2 regions of the Pseudomonas sp. S2_A02 genome follow, and region 2 is predicted to be linked to the other one. Evidence: predicted binding sites of a transcription regulator. Region 2 holds the regulator's gene; the other holds the start of a gene.
The links. The regulator FliA, encoded in region 2, starts transcription of late flagellar genes. The targets are predictions, from matches to a motif close to CTAAAGTTTNNNNNNNNNNNGCCGNTAA.
Positions count from the first base shown of each region.

Region 1 (4,778 bases), 240 kb from region 2:
GAGTTGGTCGCGGTATTACCGCAGTGCAATGCACCGTCCATGGAAGTTTCGCTGCTCTATGCCCGGCAACGGCATTTACCGTTACGGGTCAGAGCGTTCATGGAGTGGCTGGGGCAAATCATCCTGTCCAACGCATGACCTGTGGGAGCGGGCAAGCTCGCTTCCACAGGGTAGTGCGGTGCTTCAGAACAGCTTGGTGAACAACCAATACAAACTGCCCGACAACACAATCGCCGCCGGCAAGGTCAGCACCCAGGCCATCAGCAGGTTGCGGATGGTCTTCATCTGCAAGCCGCCACCGTTGGCGACCATGGTTCCGGCCACGCCTGAAGACAACACGTGGGTGGTCGACACCGGCAGGCCGAACATGTCGGCAGCGCCGATGGTCAGCATCGCCACGGTTTCCGCCGAGGCGCCCTGGGCGTAAGTCAGGTGCGTCTTGCCGATTTTCTCGCCGACCGTCACCACAATGCGTTTCCAGCCAACCATGGTGCCCAACCCCAGGGCGATGGCCACGGCGATCTTCACCCACAGCGGAATAAACCGTGTGGCGTTGTCAATCTGTTGCTTGAACAGTTGCAGCTTGCCAGTGGTGTCGGCGTCGAAGTTGCCAACCTTGTTCTTGTCCATCAGGCGAATGGTTTCGCTGGTCAGGTACATGTCATTACGCACGTTGCCCATCGCTTCGGCCGGGACTTTCGACAATGAGCCGTAACCCTTCACTTCGTTACCGATGTGGCCCGCCAGCGCGGCGAGTGCGGGGATCAGTTGCGGCGTGGCTTCCTTGCTGCGCATGTAATCGGTCAGCACCGGGCGTGGATCGGCGGGCGCCGGCACCGGCGAGTTTTTCATCAGGGCTTGCTGGGTAACTTCCGCCACCGCAGCGAACTGCAAGGCCTGATCCGCCGGCATGGTGCGGTTCAGCGCATACGCCATCGGCAGGGTACCGACCAGGATCAGCATGATCAGCCCCATGCCTTTCTGGCCGTCGTTGGAACCGTGAGCGAAGGACACACCGGTGCAGGTCAGAATCAACATGCCACGAATCCACCACGGTGGCGGGGTATCGCCCTTCGGCGCTTTGTACAACGCGCGATTTTTGACGAAGGCGCGCAACGCCAGCAACAGCAACGCGGCAAACGCGAAACCGATCAGCGGCGACAGCAACAGTGCGTAACCGACTTTGGTTGCCTGGGCCCAATCCACGCCACTGGTGCCGTCACGGCCGTGCATCAGTGCATTGGCCACGCCGACCCCGATGATCGAGCCGATCAGGGTGTGCGACGAAGATGCCGGCAAACCCAACCACCAGGTGCCGAGGTTCCACAGGATCGCAGCGATCAACAGGGCGAAGATCATCGCGAAACCGGCGGAGGAACCGACTTGCAGAATCAACTCCACCGGTAACAGAGCGATGATGCCGAACGCCACCGCGCCGCTCGACAGCAACACCCCCAGAAAGTTGAAGAACCCGGACCAGGCCACGGCGAAATTCGGCGGCAGGGAGTTGGTGTAAATCACCGTCGCCACGGCGTTGGCGGTGTCGTGAAAACCGTTGACGAACTCAAAGCCCAAGGCAATCAACAGCGCGACGCCCAACAGCAGAAACGGCGTCCAGGTGGTGACCACCGTGCCGAGTTCGCTCATGTCGTGCATCAGACTGTAGGCGGTGAACAACAGCCCGCTGCTCAGCACCGCAAAGAACAGCATAATGGTGAGCAGGCCAGGTTTTTTATCGAGTTGCGGCTTGGCACTGCTGGCGGGAACCTGGGCAGCGGCGGTGAAGGAAGGCGTAGCCATGCCAGACAATCCTGAGCAGAGAAGGAGTGTCTCCCATGATCGTTGCTAAATATTACAAAGAGACTGCGCTGGGTCAGTGTTTGGGTTTTTTGTGGGGCCGCGATCCGACGATCTGCTCGTTCCCACGCTCCGCGTGGTAATGCCGCCCCGGACGCTCTGCGTCCAGCGTTGGTGCTGGTGGTAGTAATCAATAATCCTGGCGCTTGCGAAACGCCCAGCGTCCGGCAATCAGGGTGAACGTCGCGACCAGCGCCACCAAAATCCAGAACCCCTCCGGATCGCCAGAAAGCGGCACGCCGCCGACGTTCATGCCGAAGAAACCGGCGATGATGTTGATCGGCAGCGCCAGCACCGTAACCACGGTCAGAGTGAACAGCGTGCGGTTACTCTGTTCGTTGAGGTTGGCGGCGATCTCTTCCTGCAACAGCTTGATCCGTTCACCGAGGGCCGTGAGGTCGTTGATGATCAGCGCAAACTCCTCGGTGGATTTGCGCAGCTCCTTGACGTCCTCTTTCTGCAACCATTGCGGCGGGCGATTGAGCAGGCGCAGCAACGAGCCCGGCTCCAGCGCCAGCAACCGTTGCAGGCGCACCAGCACCCGGCGGTTGGCACCCAGCTCAGCCCGGTTGGTCGACAGGCGCGACGACAGCAACTCATCTTCGATCTGATCGACACTGAGGCTGGTCTTGCGCACGATCTGCGTCAGCACTTCACCCTGATCGCGCAGCAAATGCACCAGCAACTCCAGCGGCGAGCGAAAGCATTCACCGGCCTTCACCGAAGAGCGCAGCTTGTCCACCGAGTGCAGCGGTTGCAGGCGGGCGCTGATGATCAGCCGGCTGCGGGCACAGACCCACAGCGTCGAGACATCCGAGGAGACCATGCTGCTGAGGTTGAACACCACGTCGTTGACCACCGCCAGCAACGCCGAATCGACATGCTCGATGCGCGTCGAGCGAGAGCCTTCGTGCAGCGCTTCGAAAAACTCTTCAGGCAATGCCAGATGGCTTTTCATCCAGCGCTCGCACGCGGCGTGGGCCAGGTTCAGGTGCAGCCAGATGAATTCATCACTATCGTCCGGTTGTTGCAGGCAGTGCAGCGCCTTGGCCGAATCGATTTCCCGACCGCGCTCGCCGGGGCGAAAACTGAAGCCGTAAAGCAGGCCGAACAGGTCGGAATCGCGATGGCGCTGGTCGATGCTGTGGTTCATGAGGTCTCGCTGTGAGGGGGACTCCTGTTGCAGGTTTCCCAGGTTCACTTGAGCCTCATCATCGCAAGCTATTCTGAAGGTTTTGTGACAGTTGAATGGCACCAAAAAACCGCCCCTGCCAATGGTCGGAAGAAACTCAAGAAAGGCTCTGGCCCGCCGATGAGGCTGGTGTCGATCTTCCGAAACCAGCGTCGCTGACAGGGATGTCCGGACACCTCGCACGTCCATAAGTCGTGCTTCAACCTCGTCATGAGATACCACTCGATGTTTTTGCAAAAGTCCCTGCGAGCACAAATTCTCGCCCTGTTGAGCGGCAGCCTGTTGGCGATGTTGCTGATCGCATTGGCCTCCTTTCACTTTTTGTCCAATGGCGTTCAGAGCTACGCGAACCTGATCGAAGGTCCGTTGCACACCTCGCAATTGATCGATGAAGCCAACCTGCAATTCAAGGTGCAGGTTCAGGAGTGGAAAAACGTTCTGCTGCGCGGCAAGGAACCTGCGGACTTGGATAAATACTGGAAGCAGTTCGAGGACGGTCAGCGCAACGTGCAGGGCATCCTGGGCGAGCTGGCCGGGCAGAAGAGCATCGAGCCGCAACTCAAGACTCGCATCGAACGTCTGCGTGAAGAGCATCGCGTATTAGGTGCGGCCTATCAGAAGGGTCGTGATGCCTACGTCGCTGCCGGTGCCGACCCCGCGGCCGGCGACAACGCGGTCAAGGGCGTGGACCGTGCGGCCAGCGAACAGATGAATGAATTGGTCAGCGATCTGCGCAAGCAGGGCATGGAGCAATCGAAGCTGATCAGCGCCAGCGCTGATGAAACGGTGCTGCTGGGGATCATCGTGATGTTGGTGTCGGGTCTGCTGATTGGCCTGTTGAGCCTGTGGCTGGTCAACCGCAATCTGGTGGAGCCGATCCGCAAACTGATCGACTATGTGGCACAACTCAGCCAGGGGCGCTTCGCCGAACGCGTGGCCAGCACCCGTCAGGACGAGTTGGGCAACCTGGCCAAAGCCGCCAACACCTTGCGCGATTTCCTTGCCGAAACCTTTAATCGTTTGCAGCGCAGTGCGACGGATCTGAACACCGCCAGCAGCGAGCTGAATTCGATTGCCGGCCTCATGGCCAGCGGCACCAACGAGCAGTTCAGCCGTACCGATCAGGTGGCCACGGCGATGAACGAAATGTCCGCCACTGCGCAAGAAGTCGCGCGTCACGCAGCCGATGCGGCACGTGCGGCCGATGATGCCGACCAGTCCGCCCAGCAGGGCGAAAAAGTCATGCAGGGCACTATTCACACCATCACCCAAATGCGCGGCGAAATTGCCAACACCGCGACGGTCATCCGTCGTCTGGAAGCCGACAGCGGACGCATCGGTAAAGTGCTGGAAGTGATTCGCGGCATCGCTGAACAGACCAATCTGCTGGCGCTCAACGCTGCAATCGAAGCGGCCCGCGCCGGTGAAGCCGGGCGTGGTTTTGCGGTGGTCGCCGATGAAGTACGCAGTTTGGCCCAGCGCACGGCGGCGTCGATCATCGAGATCAACCAGATCATTCAAACCGTGCAAACCGGCGCAGTGGACGCGGCTCAGGCTATCGAAAGCGGCCAGTCGCGCAGTGAAGAAAGTGTCGAACAAGTGACTCAGGCTGGCGCCATGCTCGAGCGCATCACCCATGCCGTGGAAGCCATTCGCGACATGAACCGCCAGATCGCCACCGCCGCCGAAGAGCAGACCTCAGTGGCCGAAGACATCTCGCGCAACCTCA
Region 1 covers NZ_CP162776.1:2,151,762-2,156,539, reverse strand. The annotation lists gene AB4O41_RS09855 (LysR family transcriptional regulator) at 1-138, shown strand, start outside; gene AB4O41_RS09850 (inorganic phosphate transporter) at 184-1,800, opposite strand; gene AB4O41_RS09845 (transporter) at 1,988-3,010, opposite strand; gene AB4O41_RS09840 (methyl-accepting chemotaxis protein) at 3,275-4,778, shown strand, end outside.
Region 1: a site for FliA is predicted at 3,146-3,173, ahead of AB4O41_RS09840 (methyl-accepting chemotaxis protein). Genes of this name have one in related genera too.

Region 2 (4,778 bases):
ATCGGCGGTTTGCGGCTCGGCCAGGCGGGCCAGAGCAGCCAGCAATTCAGGTGTGGCAGCCGTGATTGGGCTGCGTTCGCGGACTTCGCTGAACATGCCGTTCACCGCGTCCAGTGCTTCGAGAACCACGTCCATCAGTTCCGAGTCGACGCGTCGTTCACCCTTGCGCAGGATGTCGAACACGTTCTCGGCGATGTGACAGCACTCCACCAGCTCATTGAGCTGGAGGAAGCCGGCGCCCCCTTTTACAGTGTGAAAACCGCGAAAAATTGCATTGAGCAAATCCGCATCATCCGGTCGGCTTTCAAGCTCGACCAGCTGTTCGGACAGTTGCTCTAGAATCTCGCCGGCCTCAACCAGGAAATCCTGAAGGATCTCTTCATCGGCGCCGAAGCTCATTAAGGGGGTGCTCCTGAGGTCTAAAAACCTAAAAAACCTAAAATGCTAAAACTCTAAAATCCTAGGCTGGATAACAAATCGTCCACATCGTCCTGACCGGACACAACGTCTTCTCTTTTATCGGCATGAATCTGCGGACCTTCACCCTGAGAGAGATGTTTTTGTGGATCTTTTTCAGCCAGCATCGCTTCACGGTCATGTTCGATACCCGCAAAGCGGTCTACCTGGCTGGCCATGAGCACGAGCTTGAGCAGGTTGCTTTCAACTTCGGTGACCAACTGGGTCACGCGTTTGATCACCTGACCGGTGAGGTCCTGGTAATCCTGGGCCAGCAGAATGTCGTTGAGGTTGCTCGACACGACGCGGTTGTCTTCACTGCTGCGTGTCAGGAAACCGTCGACGCGCCGGGCCAGTTCGCGGAACTCTTCAGCCCCGACTTCGCGACGCATGAACCTCCCCCAATCCGTGCTCAGCGCCTGAGCTTCATCGCTCAGGCCGTTGATCAACGGTGTGGCGTTTTCCACCAGGTCCATGGTGCGGTTGGCCGCAGCCTCGGTCAGCTTGACCACATAACCCAGGCGCTCAGTGGCATCGGTGATCTGAGACACTTCCTCGGCTTGCGGCATGTGCGGATCAATCTGGAAATTGACGATCGCGCTATGCAGCTCGCGGGTGAGCTTGCCCACTTCCTGATACAGGCCGCGGTCACGGGTCTGGTTGAGCTCATGGATCAGTTGCACAGCGTCGCCGAACCTGCCTTTTTCAAGGCTCTCGACCAGTTCGACCGCGTGTTTTTTCAGGGTCGATTCGAAATCGCCCTGTGAAGATTCGTTTTGCTCCATAGCTCCCCCGTGACGGACTGGCTTTGCACATCAACCGATGCGTTCGAAGATCTTTTCAATCTTGTCTTTCAACGCTTGAGCCGTGAATGGCTTGACCACATAGCCGTTCACACCCGCCTGAGCGGCTTCGATGATTTGCTCGCGCTTGGCTTCAGCGGTCACCATCAGCACCGGCAGGTGCTTGAGCTTTTCATCGGCGCGCACGTGACGCAGCAGATCGATGCCGGTCATGCCAGGCATATTCCAGTCCGTTACCAGAAAGTCGATGCCCCCGCTGTTGAGAACCGGAATGGCAGTGACGCCATCGTCAGCCTCGACCGTGTTGGTGAACCCAAGGTCACGCAACAGGTTTTTTATGATCCGCCGCATCGTTGAGAAGTCATCAACGATGAGGATTTTCATGTTCTTGTTCAATTCGACCTCCAAGCAGTCTTAAACGCGCCCAGCACCTGGACACGCCATTTCAATCAATCCGGCAAAGCACTCAATGACTGTCTGGAGCACAACAGATCGAAACCGGTGCGGTTCAACACCACACCTGCTCCATTCGCAGTGTCCCCACACTGCCTTCAGCGCGCTCGCCACTCCCCCAAACGCCCCCGCAAACGGGCCGCGCACTGGCTGTGTAACTGGCTGACCCGCGATTCGCTGACCCCCAGGACCTCACCGATTTCCTTGAGATTCAACTCTTCGTCGTAGTACAGCGCCAACACCAGTCGCTCACGCTCCGGCAAATTGGCAATCGCGTCCGCCAGCGCCGCCTGGAAGCGTTCATCTTCCAGATCGCGTGACGGCTCGAGATGAGCACTGGCGCCATCCTCATGCAGCCCTTCGTGTTCGCCGTCCTGCAACAGATCGTCGAAACTGAATAACCGGCTGCCGAGGGTGTCGTTCAAAATCCCGTAATAATCGTCGAGACTCAATTGGAGTTCGGCCGCAACTTCGTGATCTTTAGCGTCACGGCCGGTTTTAGCTTCAATCGAGCGAATCGCGTCGCTGACCATGCGGGTATTGCGGTGAACCGAACGTGGCGCCCAGTCCCCCTTGCGCACTTCATCGAGCATCGCGCCGCGGATTCGAATGCCCGCGTACGTCTCGAAACTCGCGCCTTTGCTGGCGTCGTATTTGGTTGATACTTCAAGCAGGCCGATCATGCCGGCCTGGATCAGGTCTTCGACCTGGACACTGGCCGGCAAACGCGCCAGCAAATGGTAGGCAATGCGTTTGACCAGTGGCGCGTAACGCTCGATTAGTTCGTACTGCGCGTCACGTGCCGACTTCTTGTAGAGGTTGTAACCACTGGCTGTCATAGGACGGGTCCTGCCGTTTGTTGCACGAGGCGCTCGACGAAAAATTCCAGATGCCCACGCGGGTTGGCCGGCAGCGGCCAGGTATCGACCTTCTGCGCAATGGCCTTGAATGCCAGAGCGCACTTGGAACGGGGAAAGGCTTCGTAGACGGCACGCTGCTTCTGCACGGCCTTGCGCACGCTTTCGTCGTAAGGCACCGCGCCAACGTATTGCAAGGCGACGTCAAGAAAACGATCGGTGACCTTGGTCAACTTGGCGAACAGGTTGCGGCCCTCCTGCGGGCTCTGCGCCATGTTGGCCAGGACGCGGAAACGATTCATGCCGTAGTCGCGGTTCAGCAGTTTGATCAGCGCGTAGGCGTCGGTAATGGAGGTTGGTTCGTCGCACACCACCAGCAAGACTTCCTGGGCTGCGCGCACGAAACTGACTACCGAGTCACCAATGCCCGCAGCGGTGTCGATCACCAATACGTCGAGGTTGTCGCCGATGTCGCTGAAGGCCTGGATCAGGCCGGCATGCTGGGCCGGGCTCAGATGAACCATGCTCTGGGTGCCGGACGCGGCCGGGACGATGCGGATACCGCCGGGCCCTTGCAGCAGCACGTCGCGCAGCTCACACCGGCCTTCGATCACATCGGCCAAAGTACGTTTGGGTGTCAGCCCCAGCAGGACGTCGACATTCGCCAGCCCCAGATCGGCGTCCAGCAGCATGACGCGCCGGCCGAGCTCAGCTAGAGCCAGGGACAAGTTCACTGACACGTTAGTCTTCCCGACGCCACCTTTGCCGCCGGTCACCGCGATCACCTGTACGGGATGCATGCTGCCCATGTTATTTCTTTACCTTGTCTTACTTAGACGGAGGCCACATTACTGGCTGCGCGTTCACTAACTGAACAATGCATTGGCAGACCATCGATGTAGGTACAAAAACTGTTCATTAATACCTCAGCCAACCCGCTTGGTCGGACTGTGGTAGAGGTCAGCGAACATATCAGCCATGGCTTCTTCGCTGGGTTCTTCCTGCATTTGCACGCTAACGGCGCGGCTGACCAACTGATGACGACGCGGCAGATGCAAATCATCCGGGATCCGCGGGCCATCGGTCAGGTAAGCCACCGGCAATTCATGACTGATGGCCAGGCTCAACACCTCACCCAGGCTTGCCGTTTCATCCAGTTTAGTCAGGATGCAGCCAGCTAGCCCGCAACGCTTGTAACTATGATAAGCGGCGGTTAGAACCTGTTTTTGGCTAGTGGTTGCCAAGACCAGATAGTTTTTTGATTTGATCCCTCGTCCGGCCAGGCTTTCAAGCTGCATGCGCAGTGCCGGATCGCTGGCCTGCAGGCCGGCGGTATCGATCAGCACCACGCGTTTGCGCAGCAAGGGTTCCAGCGCCTGCACCAGCGATTGGCCCGGATCGACGTGGGTGACCGACACGTTGAGGATGCGGCCCAGGGTCTTGAGCTGTTCCTGAGCACCGATGCGATAGCTGTCCATGCTCACCAGCGCGATGTTCTGCGCGCCGTACTTGAGCACATAACGGGCCGCGAGCTTGGCCAGCGTGGTGGTCTTGCCCATGCCAGCCGGGCCGACCATCGCAATTACACCGCCCTCTTCCAAGGGCTCGACTTCCGGGGTGGCAATCATCCGCGCCAGGTGCGCGAGCAACATGCGCCAAGCCTGACGTGGTTCTTCAATGTCGGTAATCAGTGCCAGCAGATCGCGCGACAACGGGCCGGACAGGCCGATGCGTTGCAGGCGTCGCCAGAGGTTGGCCTGGGCCGGACGGCTGCCTTGTAGCTGATTCCAGGCCAGCGAGCCGAGTTGCACTTCCATCAGTTCACGCAGGCTGTTGAGCTCGAAACGCATCGAGTCGAACGCACGCGGGTCGACACCGGTCGCTGCGGCAGGCGCGGGTGCCGGACGCCGAGGCTCGGCCAGCGTTGGCTCGATCAGTGGCTCGGCGGCGGTCAACGGCAGGCCGGCGAACAACTGGCGATTGGTGGCTTTGTCGCTCTCGCCATCGCCACGCAGGCTCAGTTCGGCCTGGGCGGTGACGATCCGCGACTGGGTCTTGCGCAGCTCGTCCTCGAGTTCCATGTTTGGAACACGCGGGGCCAGCGCCGACAGTTTGTAATCCAGGGCAGCCGTCAGCTCGACACCGCCAGCGATCCGGCGATTGCCAATGATGGCGGCGTCGGCGCCCAGCTCATCACGAACCAGTTTCA
Region 2 covers NZ_CP162776.1:1,913,065-1,917,842, forward strand. The annotation lists partial or broken gene AB4O41_RS08725 (chemotaxis protein CheA) at 1-399, opposite strand, end outside; gene AB4O41_RS08730 (protein phosphatase CheZ) at 453-1,241, opposite strand; gene AB4O41_RS08735 (chemotaxis response regulator CheY) at 1,272-1,643, opposite strand; gene fliA (RNA polymerase sigma factor FliA) at 1,811-2,551, opposite strand; gene fleN (flagellar synthesis regulator FleN) at 2,548-3,378, opposite strand; gene flhF (flagellar biosynthesis protein FlhF) at 3,496-4,778, opposite strand, start outside.